Linked DNA regions of Rhodoligotrophos defluvii. The protein of the gene in region 1 interacts with the protein of each later gene in a pairwise test. Links are inferred from orthologs where the notes say so. Each region holds a gene or a part of one and is shown in the gene's direction. Other genes may lie near its edges. The genes, in order: E4P09_RS22450 and def.

Region 1 (9,295 bases):
GGATATGGAGCGGATCGAGGCGGAAGCGGGGGCTTGAACCGATGCCGCTCGAGCCCGGGCACGGCCAGCAGGCTCCCGACGATGACGAGAGCGACCCCGCCATCCGCTGGGGCAAGCGCCTCGGCCGGGCGCTGGGGCTCATCCTGCTCGTCTACCTCGTCTGGCATCTCTACTCGACATATCTGGCCGCCTGACCTATTGACGGGGTGAGCGCGGCGGCGCATGAGGAAAATGCAAGCCGCTTGAGAGGAAGCATGGTGTTGCGCCGGAGCCGCCCGGCACCGCCGCCATGCCTTGGAGATGGGCCATGGAGAAGTTTACCGAGCTGACCGGCGTTGCAGCGCCACTCCCGATGATCAATGTCGATACCGATCAGATCATCCCCAAGCAGTTCCTCAAGACCATTCAGCGCAGCGGTCTCGGCAAGGGCTTGTTCTTCGATTTGCGCTTCGAGGACGACGGCTCGGAAAAGCCCGATTTCGTGCTCAACAAGCCGGCCTATCGCAACGCCAGGATCCTGATTGCCGGCGAGAACTTCGGCTGCGGCTCCAGCCGCGAGCACGCCCCCTGGGCGCTGCTCGACTTCGGCATCCGCTGCATCGTCGCCCCGTCCTTCGCCGACATCTTCTACAACAACTGCTTCAAGAACGGCGTGCTGCCCATCGTGCTGCCCCAGGAGCAGGTGGACCGGCTCATGGAGACCGCCGGCCGCGGATCGAACGCCACCGTGACCGTGGACCTGCCCAACCAGGTCATCCGCGACGCGGACGGCAATGAGATCCGCTTCGAGATCGATCCGTTCCGCAAGCATTGCCTGGTCGAGGGGCTGGACGATATCGGCTTGACGCTGCAGAAGGAGGGGGCGATCGCCACTTACGAGCAGCGCGCCCGCGACGCCCGCCCCTGGCTCTGATCTAACCCCTTTCGGCCGGCACGGGGGGGTCCTGCCCGCCATCCGGCGCCCTCCGGCTCCTCGCGAGGATCATCTTCCATGGCTGCATTCAACATTCTCGTTCTGCCCGGCGACGGCATCGGCACCGAAGTCATGGCCGAAGTCGAGCGGCTCATCGACTGGTTTAACGGTCAGGGCATTGCCCGTTTCGAGGTCGAGCGCGGCCTGGTGGGCGGTGCGGCCTATGACGCTCACGGCGAGGCGATCTCGGAAGAGACCATGGCGCACGCTCTCGCCTCCGATGCGGTCATGTTCGGCGCGGTCGGCGGCCCGAAATGGGACGGTGTCCCCTATGACAAGCGGCCCGAGGCTGCCCTGCTCAGGCTGAGGAAGGACTTGGGCCTCTTCGCCAATCTGCGCCCGGCCATCTGCTATCCCGCCTTGGCCGATGCCTCCACCCTCAAGCGGGAGCTGGTGGAAGGCCTCGACATCCTCATCGTTCGCGAGCTCACCGGCGGCGTCTATTTCGGTGAGCCCAAGGAGATTGTGGATCTCGGCAACGGGCAGAAGCGCGCGGTGGACACCCAGGTCTACCAGACCTACGAGATCGAGCGGATCGCCCGCGTCGCCTTTGAGCTCGCGCGCACCCGGCGCAACAAGGTCACCTCCTCCGATAAGAAGAACGTGATGAAGTCGGGCGTGCTGTGGGACGAGGTGGTGCGCGATCTCCACCGCCGCGACTATGCCGATGTCCAGTTCGAGCACATCCTCGCCGACAATTGCGGCATGCAGCTGGTGCGGGCGCCCAAGCAGTTCGACGTGATCGTCACCGACAACCTGTTCGGCGACATGCTGTCGGATGTGGCGGCCATGCTCACCGGATCGCTCGGCATGCTGCCCTCCGCCTCCCTCGGCGCGCCGGACGAGAAGACCGGGCGGCGCAAGTCCATGTACGAGCCGGTGCATGGCTCGGCCCCGGACATCGCCGGCAAGGGTATCGCCAACCCGATTGCCACCATCGCCTCCTTCGGCATGGCGTTGCGCTATTCCTTCGGCCTGGGCGAGTGGGCCGACAAGCTGGACGTGGCCATCGCCAATGTGCTGGATCAGGGCCTGCGCACCCGCGATATCATGCAGCCCGGCATGCGCGAGGTCTCGACCACCCAGATGGGCGAGGCGATCGCCAGGGAGCTCGCCGCACTGGGCGGCTGAGACCCAGAATTCGTCATGCGCCGACTTGATCGGCGCATCCAGGGCCACACGGCGACGCTTTCCATGGGGTCCATGAACGAGACGATCGGCAACTGACATAGATCAGCTCCTGGCTGAGCATCCGGCCGCTCGTCCCGCTTGACAACGCCATTGGGCTCATGCACCACAGGTTCGCTGCTGCGTGCTTCCGCGCAGGGCTTCAGGCTGGGCACACGTCGATGCGTGTAACGCACATCACTTCCGGGACGAAAACGACGACTGCCAAACGCGCCGTTACCACGACGGCCGCGTAGCTTCGTCTCATCCCGCGTCCTCTCCCGGCGGGAGAGGGACATGACCCTGCCACAGGGCGGGTGGATGATCGGGAGAGACAAGCAGCCATTTCAGGAGAATTCACATGGGCTATAAGGTTGCTGTGGTCGGCGCCACGGGGAATGTGGGCCGGGAGATGCTCAACATCCTCGAAGAGCGCGAATTTCCCGTAGACAGGATCCATGCCGTCGCCTCCCGCCGCTCGCTCGGCGTCGAGGTGTCCTTCGGCGACCGCACGGTGAAGTGCGAGGACCTGGAGCAGTTCGATTTCTCCGGCATCGATTTCTGCCTCATGTCGGCGGGCTCGGCGGTGGCCAAGCAGTGGGCGCCGCGCATCGGCGCCGAGGGCACCCTCGTCATCGATAACTCGTCCTGCTTCCGCTATGACCAGGACGTGCCCCTGGTCGTGCCGGAGGTGAACGCCCATGTGCTCGAGGCCTATATGGCCAACCCCAAGCGGCGCAACATCATCGCCAATCCGAACTGCTCCACCGCCCAGCTGGTGGTGGCGCTGAGGCCCTTGCACGATGTGGCCAGGATCAAGCGGGTGGTGGTGGCCACCTACCAGTCCGTCTCCGGCGCCGGCAAGGATGCCATGGACGAATTGTGGGACCAGACCAAGGGCAAGTACGTCCCCGGCCAGGAGGTCGAGCCGAACAAGTTCGCCAAGCAGATCGCCTTCAACGTCATCCCCCATATCGACGTGTTCATGGAGGACGGTTACACCAAGGAAGAGTGGAAGGTGCAGGTCGAGACCAAGAAGATCCTCGACCCCAAGATCAAGGTCACCTGCACCGCCGTGCGCGTGCCGGTCTTCGTTGGCCATTCCGAGGCGGTCCACATCGAGTTCGAGAAGCCCATCTCCGACGATGAAGCCCGCGAGATCCTGCGCGAGGCCCCGGGCTGCCTGGTGATCGACAAGCGCGAGCCCGGCGGCTACGTCACCCCCGTGGAATGCGTGGGCGATTATGCCACCTTCATCAGCCGCATCAGGGTCGACCCCACCGTGGAGAACGGCCTTGCCATGTGGGTCGTTTCCGACAATCTGCGCAAGGGCGCGGCGCTGAATACGGTGCAGATCGCGGAGGCTCTGGTCAACCGCGGCCTCGTCAGGCAGGCGGCGTGATTTGCCATGGAACCGAACCGTCAGTTGCTGCTTTCGTAGGGCTTTGACGGAGTTTTTGACATGCAGCGAAGCGGCCTGGAGGTGCGGACTGGGTTGGGCATGCCCGAGGCTCACCCGGGGCCGTCGGCCGCCGTTTCGCCCCGGATCTACGGCCTGAAGCCGGCGCTGGCCGGCCCCGTCTCCGGCTGGCAGCGCATCTTCCGGCACGCCGCCGCCTTGGGCTTCGACCTTGTGCATGTGGATAACGGCGCCGCCGGCAACCCGCGCGGCGCCTTTGCCCTCTCCGCGGCCGGAGCCGATCTGTCGCCCAATCTCCGCGGCGAGGATGCCCGGCCGGCGGCGGACATCCTGCGCGCGCTCGCGGACGAAGCCGGCGAACACGGCCTGGGCCTGGTCCTCGACATGGCCCTGGCACCCGAGGAGCCCGCACCGCCGGGCCTGCTCGAAAGTGCCGGCGAGGCGATCCTGGCCGCCGCAGCCGAACAGGCCGAACGGGCGCTCGATGCTGGCGCCGCCGGCTTTCTCTGCCGCCGCGCCCATCGCGTGCCGGCCACCATGTGGCGCGAGCTCATCGGGCGCATACGCGCGCGCACCCCCGAGACCCTGCTCATCGCCGATGCGCTCGGCGTCGCGGTCGAGACCACCGTCGCCACCGCCGATGCCGGCTTCGACTTCGTTTTCAACAGCAGCGCCTGGTGGGATTTCCGGCAGGACTGGGCCCTCGACCAGTATGAGGATTTCCGCCGTCGCGTCAGGACCATCGCCTTCCCCGAGGATGACCGCACCGGCCGTCTCGCGGAACGCTTCGGCGCCAACCCGGCCGGCACCGTCGAACAGGTGCATCTCCAGCGCTACCTGTTCGCCCTGGCCTTCTCGGCCGGCCTGTGGATGCCCATGGGCTATGAATACGGCCTGCGGGCCATGCCCGCAGACGCCGCAGCAGGTGTCGCCACGCCGGATGCCTGGGCGCGCTGCATCGCCGACCGCGACTTCGACCTGACCGGCGCGATCATGGCCGCCAACGCGCTGAAGGCCAGCCTGCCGGCTTTGCAGTCCGAGCAGCTGTTGCGGCCCATCGCGCCGCCGGACACCATACCAGCCGCCTATCTGCGCTTCGATGCGGAAAGCGAGCTTGAGGCGCAGACCGCCGCGGCCGTGTTCGTCAATCCCACCGACCAGCTGCTGCCCGCTCCGCCGCTGTCCCGTGTGCTTGCCGCGGGCGGTGGCTGGTTCGGCAATTTCGAGGATGTGACGCCGCAGCATTCGGACCGTGCCGCGACCGCCGATCCGTTCCGGCCGCTGCAGCCTTACGAGACCCGCATCCTGCGCGGCCAGCGGCTCCCCATGTTCGGTGACCGGCTGCGCGATGCCGTTCCCCTCGACATCCTCGCCCCGCAGCAGGTCGCGATCGAGGCGGTCGAGCCCGAGATCGACGGCGGCCGCTTTCCGGTCAAACGGGTGGTCGGAGACATGTTGGAGGTCTCCGCCGACATCTTTGCCGATGGCCACGACAGGATCGATGCCTCGCTGTTCTACCGGGCCCCGGGCGAGCAGACCTGGACGGAGGTGCCGCTGCAGCACATGGGCAACGACCGCTGGACCGGGCGGTTCCTGCTCGATCGCGTCGGCCGCTACGACTACACCATCTCCGGCTGGAAGGACCGCTTCGGCTACTGGCAATACGAGGTGGAGAAGAAGCTGGGCGCCGGCCTCGATGTCTCGCTGGAGCTGATCGAGGGCCGCAATCTCGTCACCGAGGCGATGCAGCAGGCCACGGCCGGGGATCGTGACGCTCTCGGCCGGCTCCTGGCCATCTCTGCCGAGGCCGACCAGCTCGAAGCCCTGCGCAGCCCCGAGACCGCCGCCGTCATGCGCCGGGCGGCGCCGCGCTTCAACCTCACCGCCTATCACCACACCCTGCAGGTGATCGTGGAGCGGCGCATCGCGGCGGTCGCCGCCTGGTATGAGCTGTTCCCGCGCTCGCAATCGGGCGATGTCAATCGGCATGGCACCTTCGACGACGTCATCGCGCGCCTGCCCTATGTGCGCGACATGGGCTTCGATGTGCTCTATTTCCCGCCCATCCATCCCATCGGCCGCAAGAACCGCAAAGGGCGCAACAACACCCTCACGCCCGCCCCGGACGACCCCGGCAGCCCTTATGCCATCGGCTCGGAGGAGGGCGGGCATGATGCGCTCCATCCCGAGCTCGGCACCTTCGAGGACTTCGCCCGCCTGATCGCGGCGGCCCACGCTCACGGCCTGGAGATCGCGCTGGACTTCGCCATCCAATGCTCGCCCGACCACCCCTGGATCAGGGAGCATCCGGAATGGTTCGACTGGCGGCCGGACGGGTCCATCAAATACGCGGAGAACCCGCCGAAGAAATACGAGGACATCGTCAATGTCCATTTCTACGGCTCGTCCTCTTTCCCCTCGCTCTGGTATGCCCTGCGCGACATCGTGCTGTTCTGGGTCGAGCGCGGTGTGAAGATCTTCCGGGTGGACAACCCGCACACCAAGCCCTTCCCCTTCTGGGAATGGCTCATCCGCGAGGTGCAGGACCAGCACCCCGACACGATCTTCCTGGCTGAGGCCTTCACCCGGCCGAAGGTGATGAAGCGGCTGGCCAAGCTGGGCTTTACCCAGTCCTACAGCTATTTCACCTGGCGCGACACCAAGGCAGAGCTCACGGAATATCTGACCGAGCTCACCACCGAGGGTCCGCAGGATTACATGCGGCCGAATTTCTTCACCAACACGCCCGACATCAATCCGTATTATCTGCAGACCAGCGGCCGCGGCGGCTTTCAGGCCCGGCTGGTGCTGGCGGCCACCCTCACCACGGTCTACGGCATCTATAACGGGTTCGAGCTGTGCGAGGCGGCGGCGCTGCCGGGCCGCGAGGAATATCTCGACAGCGAGAAATACGAAATCCGCGCCTGGGACTGGGACCGGCCGGGCAACATCCGCGCCGATGTCGCGCTCGTCAACCGCATCCGGCGCGAGAATCCGGCGCTCTGGTCCTTTGCCAACCTCGCCTTCCTCAACTGCTGGAACGACCAGATCATCGCCTACTACAAGATCACGGCCGAGCGGGACAATTGCATCGTCGTCGCGGTCAATCTCGACCCGCACGACACCCAGAGCGCCGCCTTCGAGATACCGCTATGGGCCTTTGGCTTACCGGATCACGCCTCCATAGACGTTGTCGACCTGGTCACCGGCAGCCGCTTCACCTGGACCGGCAAGGTCCAGTCCGTAACCCTCGATCCGGCGGTCCGGTCCTACCAGATCTGGCGGCTGGTGCCGCCGGCCGGATTGTCCGCCGTCGCGCCCTGAGCACTACCACTGTTGCGGAGCCTTGAGCAAATGGCCGTCGATTGGAGTGATTCGACTTGGTACAAGGACGTCATTATCTACCAGCTGCACGTCAAAGCCTTCTTCGACGCCAATAACGATGGAATTGGCGACTTTCCCGGCCTGCTCGAAAAGCTCGACTATATCCAGGATCTCGGCGTGACGGCCATATGGCTGTTGCCGTTCTATCCTTCGCCCCTGCGTGATGATGGTTATGACATCGCCGATTACGAGGCGGTGAACCCTGCCTACGGCACCATGAAGGATTTCCGCCGCTTCGTCCGCGAGGCGCACCGGCGCGGCATCCGCGTGATCACCGAGCTGGTCATCAACCATACCTCCGATCAGCATGCCTGGTTTCAGCGCGCCCGCATGGCGAAGCCCGGCACCAGCGCCCGCGATTTCTATGTCTGGAGCGACACGGACAAGAAGTATCAGGGCACGCGCATCATCTTCCTCGATACGGAAACCTCCAACTGGACCTGGGACCCGGTCGCCCAGGCCTATTTCTGGCACCGTTTCTACTCCCATCAGCCCGACCTCAACTTCGAGAACCCGCGGGTGCTGAAGGAAGTGGTCCGGGTGATGCACTTCTGGCTGGAGATGGGGGTGGACGGCATGCGGCTCGACGCCGTGCCCTACCTCCGTGAGCGCGAGGGCACCAACAACGAGAACCTGCCCGAAACCCACGAGGTGCTGAAAGCCATCCGCGCCGAGGTGGACGCCCATTTCCCCGGCCGCATGCTGCTGGCGGAAGCAAACCAGTGGCCGGAGGATACGCGCCCCTATTTCGGCGACGGCGACGAGTGCCACATGGCCTTCCACTTTCCGCTCATGCCGCGCATGTACATGGCTCTGGCCCAGGAAGACCGGCACCCGATCACCGACATCATCGATCAGACGCCGGAAATTCCCGACAATGCCCAGTGGGCCATCTTCTTGCGCAACCATGATGAGCTCACGCTCGAAATGGTCACCGACCGTGAGCGCGACTATCTCTGGAACTACTATGCGGAAGAGCGCCGGGGCCGCATCAATCTCGGCATCAGGCGGCGGCTTTCCACCCTCATGGACAACGACCGCCGCAAGATCGAGCTGATGAACGCGCTGCTCTTTTCGATGCCCGGTACCCCGGTCATCTATTACGGCGACGAGATCGGCATGGGCGACAACTTCTTTCTGGGCGACCGTGATGGCGTGCGCACCCCGATGCAATGGTCGTCCGACCGCAATGGCGGGTTCTCGCGCGCCGATCCGCAGCGGCTTTATCTCCCGCCGATCATGGATCCCGTCTACGGCTACGCCGTTGTGAACGTGGAGGCCCAGCAGGCAAACCGCTCGTCGCTGCTGAACTGGATGAAGCGCATCATCGCGGTGCGGAAGCAGCACACGGCTTTCGGTCGCGGAACCATGACCTTCCTGTTCCCGCGCAACCGCAAGGTTCTCGCCTACCTGCGCCAATACGAGGAGGAGACGATCCTATGCGTGGCCAACTTGTCACGTGCGGCGCAGGCGGTGGAGCTGGACTTGTCCGCCTTCAAGGGCGCGGTGCCGATCGAGATGCTCGGCCGTTCGCCGTTCCCGCCCATCGGGGACCTTCCCTATCTGCTCACTCTGCCGGCCTATGGCTTCTACTGGTTCAACATCACCAAACAGGCAGATCTCCCTGCCTGGCACACGCCGATGCCTGAGCCGGTGCCGGAGTTCACCACCATCGTGATCCGCAATCTCGAAACCGACATCACCGGGTTCAAGGCGCGGATCCTGCTGGAGAAGAAGGCGTTGCCCGCCTTCCTGCCCAACCAGCGCTGGTTTGCGGAAAAGGGGGCCGCGCAGCCGGAGGTCACGATTGCTTCGACCACCCTGGTTGAAGGGGCGGAGGGCCAGCACCTGTTCGTTCAGTTGGATGTCAGGCCCGACCCGGCCGCGAGCCCGCAGCGCTATCTGCTGCCCATGACGGTGGCCTGGGGCGAGCAGCACATCTCGCCCGGCGCGCCGCTTTTGTCCTACACCATCGCCAAGGTGCGCTCGGGTCCCTCTCTCGGCGCCCTGTTCGATTCCTCCCAGAGCGACGACTTCATCCGCATGGTGGTTGCCGCCATGCGCGAGCAGCGCCGGGTGTCGAGCGAAGGCGGCGAGATCCGGTTCTCGTCCACTGAGCAGCTGCGGCGATTGGACATTGCCGAGACGCCTGAGATCCGCCGCCTGGGTGCCGAGCAGAGCAACACATCCGTCCTGCTCGACAGCAAGGTCATGTTGAAGCTCTACCGCAAGCTGCAGGAAGGCGTGCAGCCCGAGATCGAAGTCGGCCGCTTCCTCACCGAGGTGGCCCGCTTCGCCAATACGCCGGCCTATCTCGGCGCCATCGAGTTTGCCGATGGCGAGGGCCGCAC
Region 2 (7,950 bases), on another replicon or contig:
GATCACCCGGGCGCGATGCGCCTGCTGGATCACATCCTCGAAATGCTCGTAAAGGTCCGCATAGATCGCTTCCGAGGGCACGAACATCACCGCCGTGTCGTGCGTCTCGCCGGAAATGAGATATTTCCCGGCAATGTCCTTGATGTGCTTGGCCACGTCCTGCCGCAAGCGCTGCGCCGCCATCCGGCTCTCGCCCTCGCTGCGCGCCGCCTTGAGCGCGGAGAACGCCTCCAGCGGGAATTTGGCGTCGATCACCAGCTTGCGCCCGGTCTCCGGCAGGTCGACCAGGCAGTCCGGCCGGGTGCCGTTGGACAGGCTCGCCTGAAAACCAAAGGTCCCCATCGGCAACCCGTCCCTGATGATAGCCTCCATCCGCGCCTGGCCGAAAGCGCCGCGCGCCTGCTTGTTCGACAGGATCTCCTGCAGGCTCACCACCTTCGAGGTGAGCTCGGTGATGTTGCGCTGGGCGCGGTCGATGACCGCGAGCCGCTCGTGGATCTGGCCGAGGCCGTCGCCGGTGCGGCGCGCCACCAGATCGAGCCGCTGGTCCAGGGTCCGCGCCAGATGGCTCTCGCGACTGGCCACGATGTCGGCGAACGAGCGCAGCTGGCCCGAAAGCTCCACCAGCCGCTGCTCCACCTGCTGCGTCCGCGCGAGAGAAGCCTGCTCGGCCTCCCGTCCACGGCGCGCCGCCCGCCATGCCAGGAACAGGCAGGCGGCGAGCAGCAGAAGCGCCGCCACGCCGAACGCCGCGGCCGCATGAATATAGCTTACACGCAGCCCGGCCATGAGGAGCAGGGGTTGATCTAGGTCCAGCATGGCCGCGATCCTACCAGATCTGGCGCTCAGGTCTAGACCAAAACGTGAACATTTGGACTGGCCGTTGAACCTGGCCGGGCAAACGGCAGGTTGCAATTGACCAGCATGCGCCCGTCGCCTATCTGACGGCCTGGAGGTCATTTCATGAGCATTCATACCATTATTCAATTGCCGGACTCGCGCCTGCGGGAGGTTTCGAAGCCGGTCGTCGCCGTCACGGACGAGATCCAGACATTGGTCGACGACATGTTCGAGACCATGTATGCGGCACCGGGGGTTGGCCTCGCCGCCATCCAGATCGGCATGCCGCTGCGCATCTTCGTCGCCGATGTGGCCAAGGGCGAGGAGCCGCCTCAGCCGCTCACCTTCATCAATCCTGAGATCACCTGGTCGTCGGAGGCGCTGACCGAGTATGAGGAGGGCTGCCTGTCCATTCCCGAATATCAGGACCTGGTGCAGCGCCCCGCGGAGGTGAAGATCCGCTTCCTCGACCGTCATGGCGTACAGCAGGAGATGCATTGCTCGGGCCTGCTGGCAACCTGCGTCCAGCACGAGCTCGATCACCTCAACGGCGTGTTGTTCATCGATCACCTCTCCCGGCTTAAGCGGGAGCGGCTGCTCAAGCGCTTTGCCAAGGCCAGGCGGCTGAAGGAAGTGGGTTAGCCCCGCCGTTTGGCGATGGCGAAGGGGAGGGGCCGCCGATGCGCCTGATCTTCATGGGAACGCCGGCCTTCTCCGTGCCGGCTCTGAACGAGATCCTCGGCCAGGGGCACGATATCGCCGCCGTGTACACCCAGCCGCCGCGTCCGGCCGGGCGCGGCATGGGCCTGCGCAAGTCCCCCGTTCACGCCTTCGCCGAGGCAAGCGGGCTCGCGGTTCGTCATCCCGAGAGCTTGAGGGATCCGGCCGAGCAAGCCCGTTTCGCCGCATCGGGCGCCGAGGCGGCGGTCGTGGTGGCCTATGGCCTCATCCTGCCCCGTGCCGTGCTCGATGCGCCCGCCCTCGGCTGCTACAACATCCACGCGTCGCTTCTGCCGCGCTGGCGGGGCGCCGCCCCCATCCAGCGCGCCATCATGGCCGGCGATGAACGCACCGGCATTTCCATCATGCGCATGGAGGCGGGGCTCGACACCGGGCCCGTCTGTCTCACCGAGACCGTGCCGATCACCGCCGAAACCACGGCCGGCGACCTGCACGACCAGCTCGCAGAGGTCGGCGCGAGCCTCATGGTGCGCGCGCTCGCCGCCCTGTCGCGCGGCGGGCTGGCCTGCAATCCGCAGCGCCCGGAGGGGGTGACCTACGCGGAGAAGATCGGCAAGGCGGAAGCACATGTCGACTTGAACCAGCCGGCTGGCCGCGTGCTGCGGCACATCCACGGGCTCTCCCCTCATCCCGGCGCTTGGGTCATGCTCGATCCGGCGGCCAAGCCGGTGCGGCTCAAGCTGCTGCGGGTGCAAATGGCGGACGGGGAGGGGCGGCCGGGCGAGGTGCTGGACGATGCGTTGACCATCGCCTGCGCCAGTGGTGCCATAAGGCCGCTGCTGGTGCAGCGCGAAGGCAAGTCGCCCATGGAAACGGCAGAATTCCTGCGCGGCACGCCTATCCCCGCAGGAACCGAGCTCGGCTAACGCTGTGCGGCCGTCAGACCGGCCGCACCTCGACCACTTCCGGAATGAAGTGCCGCAGCAGGTTCTCGATTCCGTGCTTCAGCGTGGCGGTGGAGCTCGGGCAGCCGGAGCAGGCGCCCTCCATGTTCAGGAACACCACGCCGTCCCGATAGCCGTGGAAGGTGATATTGCCCCCGTCTTGCGCGACCGCGGGCTGCACGCGGGTCTCGAGCAGCTCCTTGATGGTCTCGACGATCTCCTCGTCCGCATCGTCGAAGAATTCCTCCCCTTGCACCTTCGCTGATGCGCCTTCATCGAGCACCGGCTGGCCGGAGAGGTAATGCTCCATGATCACGCCGAGAATGGCCGGCTTGAGGTGCTGCCACTCGCCATCGGCCTTTGTCACGGCGACATAGTCGTCCGCCAGGAACACGCCGGTCACGCCGTCGATCTCGAACAGCCGGCGCGCCAGGGGCGAGACCTGCGCCTCGTCCTCGTTGCGGAAGTTCCGCGGCTCGCCGGCAAGCACGGCACGGCCGGGCAGGAACTTCATGGTGGCCGGGTTCGGGGTGGCTTCCGTCTGGATGAACATGCGCAACTGTCCTTGGGCAAGCGGCTCTTGATCGCGATAAGAGATCGCGATTCTCGAGGCCGAAACGACATCTGTGCTTAAAATAGTTCTAGGGTGCCGCCAAGTCCAGGCGCGGGCCGGCTGGAATGAGGCGCTTTCCCGAGTGGCGGGATAGCGCTCTGCGCAACGTGCCGGCCCAGCCGTCACATCACCCAGCCGCCGTCGATGACGTGGATCTGTCCTGTCACGAACCGCGACTCGTCGCTGGCGAGATAGATGATCAACGGCGCGATCTCGTCGGCCGTGGCCAGCCGGCCCATGGGCTGACGGGCGATGAAGGCCTTGCGCGCGGCCTCGTAGTCGCCGGACGCCCGCATCCGCTCGTTCAGCGATGGCGTGTCCACCGTGCCCGGACAGATCGCGTTGCAGCGGATCCCCTCGGCTACGTAATCCGCTGCCACCGCCTTGGTCAGCCCGATCACCGCCGCCTTCGTGGCGCTGTAGACCGCGCGATTCGGCACGCCCTTCACCGAAGAGGCGACCGATGCCATGTTGATGACCGAGCCTCCGCCCTTCGCCAGCATCAGCGGCAAAAAGGCTTTCAAAACACGGAATTGGCTCTTTACGTTGAGATCGAACGAGAAGTCCCAGCGCTCCTCCGTCGTCTCGAGAATCGTGCCGTTGTGGACATAGCCGGCGCAATTGAACACGATGTCGGGCGCGCCAACCCGCGCCGGCGCCTGCTCCACATCCTCGGCCTTCAGCACGTCGAGCACGAAGGTCTCGATCTCGCTGTGCTCTGCCGCAAGGGAGGCGAGGGCATCGCTCGAGATATCGGTGGCGAACACGCGCGCGCCTTCCCGCGCCATGGCGGAGGCAGCTGCTCGCCCGATGCCATGCCCGGCGGCCGTGATGAACGCCGTCTTGCCCGCAAGTCTTCCCGACATGCTCCTCTCCCGACCGATTCCCGCCTGAAATGCATAATCCGTCTGGGGAAAAGCGCAAGACTGGGCAGAAGGCGCATGACAGCCGCCCGCGAGATCAGTTCAATAGAACAGGGTTCAGCCAGGGAGAGCGCATCAGATGCGGATTGGATTCGCAGGGGTGGGATTGATGGGCCAAGGCATGGCCGAAAACCTGTTGCGGCATGGCCATGAGCTCAATGTGCTCGGCCACCACAATCGCAAGCCGGTCGAGGCGCTGGCCGCCCTCGGCGCCGTGGAGTGGAAGGACGCGGCCGCGCTCGCCGCCGAGAGCGAAGCCATTATCCTGTGTCTGCCCAACTCCGCCGTGGTGGAGGCGGTGATCGAAAGCATGGGGCGCGAGATGCGCGCAGGCCAGCTGATCATCGACACCACCACCGCCAACCCGGAATCGACCCGCAGGCTGCATGCGCAGCTCAAGGAGAAGCACATCGCCCTCGTCGACGCGCCGCTGGCCGGCGGACCGAAGGAATCGAAAGCCGGCCAGCTTGGCGCGCTGGTGGGCGCCACCGAGCACGATTTCGCGCGCGCTGAGCCCCTGCTGGCCTGTTTCTGCCGCGAGATCTCGTGGTTCGGTCCGCCCGGTTCCGGCAATACCGCGAAATTGATCAGCAATTATCAGGTGCTCGGCACCGTTGCGGTCATCGTGGAGACGTTCCGGCTGGCCCGCGAAGCGGGTATCGATTGGAAGAAGCTCTATGACGTCATGCTTTGCGGGTCAGGCAACTCGCTGGCCCTGCGCCGGATCATGGATCAGGCGGTGACCGGCGACTTCGACGGTTATCCCTTCAGTGTCGCCAACGCCCGCAAGGACATCACCTACGCGCTCGATCTTATCCGTTCGATGCAATGCACAACGCCTCTCGCAGAAGCAATAAACGACGTCTATGTTAGGGCGGCCGCTTCGGGCGATCCGCAGCGGTTCATCAGCCAGTTACTGGCGGAGGAATTCCATCAGCACGACTGAAGATTGGGGGCCGGATGACCGAACTCACGCTCAATGTCCTTGCAACCGGTATCGTGGAGGAGGGTGCGTTCGCAGTGCTGGACCGCGTGCTTGAGTCCAGGGCCGCAGGCAACGATGTCATCAATCTCGGCATCGGCCAGCCGGACCTCGCACCGCCCGAGCATGTCATTGAGGCCGCCATTCGCGCCCTGCGCGACGGCCCGCATGGCTATACGCCCCCCGTCGGCATCGACAGCCTGCGCGAAGCCGTCGCGGCCGACGTCGCCACCCGTTTGGGCGCGCCGGTCACCCCCGACGAGGTGGTGATCGTGCCGGGGGGCAAGGTCACCCTCTTTCTCGCCACCACCCTGTTCGGCGGGGCAGGGGCCGAGATCCTGTACCCGGATCCCGGTTTCCCGCCCTATCGCGAGGCGATCCGCTTGTCCGGCGCGCGGGCCATTCCCTATCCGATCCGTCAGGAGAACGACTTCGCCTTCGAGCCGGACGAGGTGCTGGGCCTCGTGACCGAGAACACGCGGCTGATCATCATCAACAGCCCGGCCAATCCCACCGGGGGCGTGGTGGCGCGCGCCCAGCTGGACGCGCTGGCCCGCGGGCTGGCGGCCCATCCCCATATCGCGGTGCTGAGCGATGAGATCTACGCGCATCTCGTGTTCGGCAACGGCGAGTTCGTCAGCATCTTGGGCTATCCCGAGCTGCGCGACCGCGCCATCGTGCTCGATGGCTGGAGCAAGACCTTCGCCATGACCGGTTGGCGCCTCGGCTTCGGCATCTGGCCGGCACGCCTGGTGCCTTACGTGCGCAAGCTGATCTCCACCACCTATTCCTGCGTCAATGTCGCCGCCCAGGCCGGCGGGCTGGCCGCCATTACCGGGCCCCGCGACGCGTTGGATGCCTATCGGCGGACCCTGCAGGAGCGCCGCGACACCTTGGTCAGGGCGCTCAACGATATTCCGGGGGTCAATTGCCGTACACCCGGCGGTGCCTTTTATGTGTTCCCCGATATAACCGGCACCGGCTGGCCGAGCGAAGCGCTGACCGACAAGCTCCTCGAGCGCGCCCATGTGGCCGCCATCGCCGGCGACAGTTTCGGCCATATGGGCAACGGCTTCCTCAGGCTGTCCTATGCGACCGACATGAGCCGGCTGCAGCAGGCAGCCGAGCGGATGAAGGAGTTCTTCGAGACCTACCCCGCGCTTGGCCGGGCCGGCAGTTTCGTTGGCGGTTAGCGCGCCGTGCCCGGCTGGGAGAGATGCTGGCCGGGCCGGGCAAGGTCGATCTAAGCCGCGTTCGCGCGACGCACAGACCGGTTCGCGTGTCAGCTGGCCAGGGCGGGCAGACGCTTGGAACGGTTCACCTTCGAAAGCTTCACGACGGACGGGGAGGCGACCACCCTGCCGTGCTCGGCATAGGCCTCGTGGTTCTTCTCGATGTCCTTGGGGTCATAGAGGTAGTTCACCATCAGGCCGGCTGCTTGAGCAATGCCGCGGGGCGAAAGGTCACCGGGCCAGTTGATCCGCTCGAGACGGGCGCCGTTGCCGAGGTGAAACCGCGCCACCGGGTCGAGCGGCTGGCCGTTGGCGCGCTTCTCCCGCAGGAAGTAGTGAGCGGCCAGCTCGCATAAGAGCGGCTTGAGCAGCTTGAGGCGCTCGGGATCCGTATGCCAGCCCTCCTCGTCCAGAACGGCCAGGGTGGCGATCTCGGACGGGCTCAGCACCTCGGAGCTCTCGCGCCGCCGCTCCCCGTCCAGCCAGGCTCGGAAGCCCGGCACCGGGGACAGGGTCACGAAGGTCCTGAGCGAGGGAACCTCGCGGGCGAGGTCGGTGACCACCTGCTTGATCAGGAAGTTCCCGAAGGAAATGCCGGCAAGGCCCTTCTGGCAGTTCGAGATCGAATAGAAGACTGCCGTGCGCGGTGCCTCGGTCGAGGCCGCCGCCTCGGCCGTGATCAGACCGTCGATCGAGCCCGGAACGTCGTCCACCAGGGCGACCTCGACGAAGATGAGCGGATCGTCCACCAGGGACGGGTGGAAGAACGCGTAGCAGCGCCGGTCATGCGGATCGAGGCGGCGCTTCAGATCATCCCAGCCGTTGATCTCGTGCACCGCCTCGTACTGGATGATCTTCTCCAGGATATCGGCGGGGGTCGACCAGTCGATGCGCCGCAGCACCAGGAAGCCGCGGTTGAACCAGGACCCGAACAGGTGGACGATATCGTCGTCGACCGCCCGGAGATCCGGGTGCTCCTTCAGAAGGTCCAGCAGGTCCTCTCGCATGCGCACGATCGCCTGCGTGCCGCCGGGTGCAAAGTTCAGCCGGCGGAAGAACTCCTGGCGCGGAGAATCGAGCGCGGTGCTCAGCGCTCTGAGCGTGCTCGACGACGGCGATTTCGAGAAGCGCTCCGCCGCCTGGAGCACCGCGTTGGTGTCGGGCATGAAGTCGGTGCTCAGCATGTTGAAGAAGGCGAGCTTGCCGGCCTGATCGAGCCGCCTGTAAGCGTTGAGGATTTGCTGGGCCAGAATGGCGCCCGATGACTCGCCCCGGCGCGACAACAGCTGCCGCGCCAGCTCGACGGCATCGTCATTGGCGCCGTTGCCAAGGGTGAGCGCTGTGAGAGCGCGGCTGCGATCGACAATGCTGTCCAGCAGCTCGCGGAAGAAAGATACGTTCATGAGATAGGTCCTGGCCATGGAAAACAGCAGCCGTTCCCGGACGGCCTATTCTAAACGACAAGTCGTAAGTTTCGTGCCTCCCGGAGGGGAGGGCCGATTGCCGCTCCCACTCTGCCAGGAGACTGTGACAGGCTCAGCGCGGCCTATGCCTATTTGGGAGCAAAGGCCGACGTGCCCATGGCGACGAAGGCGGCGCCCGCGAAGGCGAGATTGATGCCGACCAGGGTGCCGACTGCCCAGGTCGCCGAGCCGGGCAGGCCGCTCCAGATCAATATGCCGAGGAGAATGGACAAGACGCCGCCGATGATGGCCCATATGGCGCCGGAATGGGG

The links.
Region 2: the proteins of E4P09_RS22450 (region 1) and def interact in binary tests that used the Escherichia coli proteins (3 or more experiments, as listed by UniProt). The link is inferred for Rhodoligotrophos defluvii from one-to-one orthologs.

What each region holds. Positions count from the first base shown.
Region 1 is NZ_SZZM01000006.1:301,925-311,219, reverse strand. Bases 1,541-4,521 are described here. They hold E4P09_RS22450 (aspartate-semialdehyde dehydrogenase), read left to right. Parts: upstream 1,541-2,501; coding sequence 2,502-3,542; downstream 3,543-4,521. Other genes in these bases: E4P09_RS26620 (alpha-1,4-glucan--maltose-1-phosphate maltosyltransferase), read left to right, coding at 3,603-4,521; leuB (3-isopropylmalate dehydrogenase), read left to right, coding at 1,541-2,104. In the rest of the region: E4P09_RS22465 (metallopeptidase family protein), read left to right, coding at 1-37; E4P09_RS26110 (hypothetical protein), read left to right, coding at 42-194; leuD (3-isopropylmalate dehydratase small subunit), read left to right, coding at 308-913; more of leuB, read left to right, coding at 992-1,540; more of E4P09_RS26620, read left to right, coding at 4,522-6,884; treS (maltose alpha-D-glucosyltransferase), read left to right, coding at 6,915-9,295.
Region 2 is NZ_SZZM01000001.1:104,847-112,796, reverse strand. Bases 1-2,722 are described here. They hold def (peptide deformylase), read left to right. Parts: upstream 1-963; coding sequence 964-1,482; downstream 1,483-2,722. Other genes in these bases: E4P09_RS00500 (NifU family protein), read right to left, coding at 2,461-2,722; fmt (methionyl-tRNA formyltransferase), read left to right, coding at 1,521-2,447; E4P09_RS00515 (DNA recombination protein RmuC), read right to left, coding at 1-819. Outside these bases: more of E4P09_RS00500, read right to left, coding at 2,723-3,018; E4P09_RS00495 (SDR family oxidoreductase), read right to left, coding at 3,201-3,944; E4P09_RS00490 (NAD(P)-dependent oxidoreductase), read left to right, coding at 4,081-4,947; E4P09_RS00485 (pyridoxal phosphate-dependent aminotransferase), read left to right, coding at 4,962-6,176; E4P09_RS00480 (malonyl-CoA decarboxylase), read right to left, coding at 6,266-7,618; E4P09_RS00475 (HdeD family acid-resistance protein), read right to left, coding at 7,768-7,950. UniProt on the Escherichia coli protein: Removes the formyl group from the N-terminal Met of newly synthesized proteins. Requires at least a dipeptide for an efficient rate of reaction. N-terminal L-methionine is a prerequisite for activity but the enzyme has broad specificity at other positions.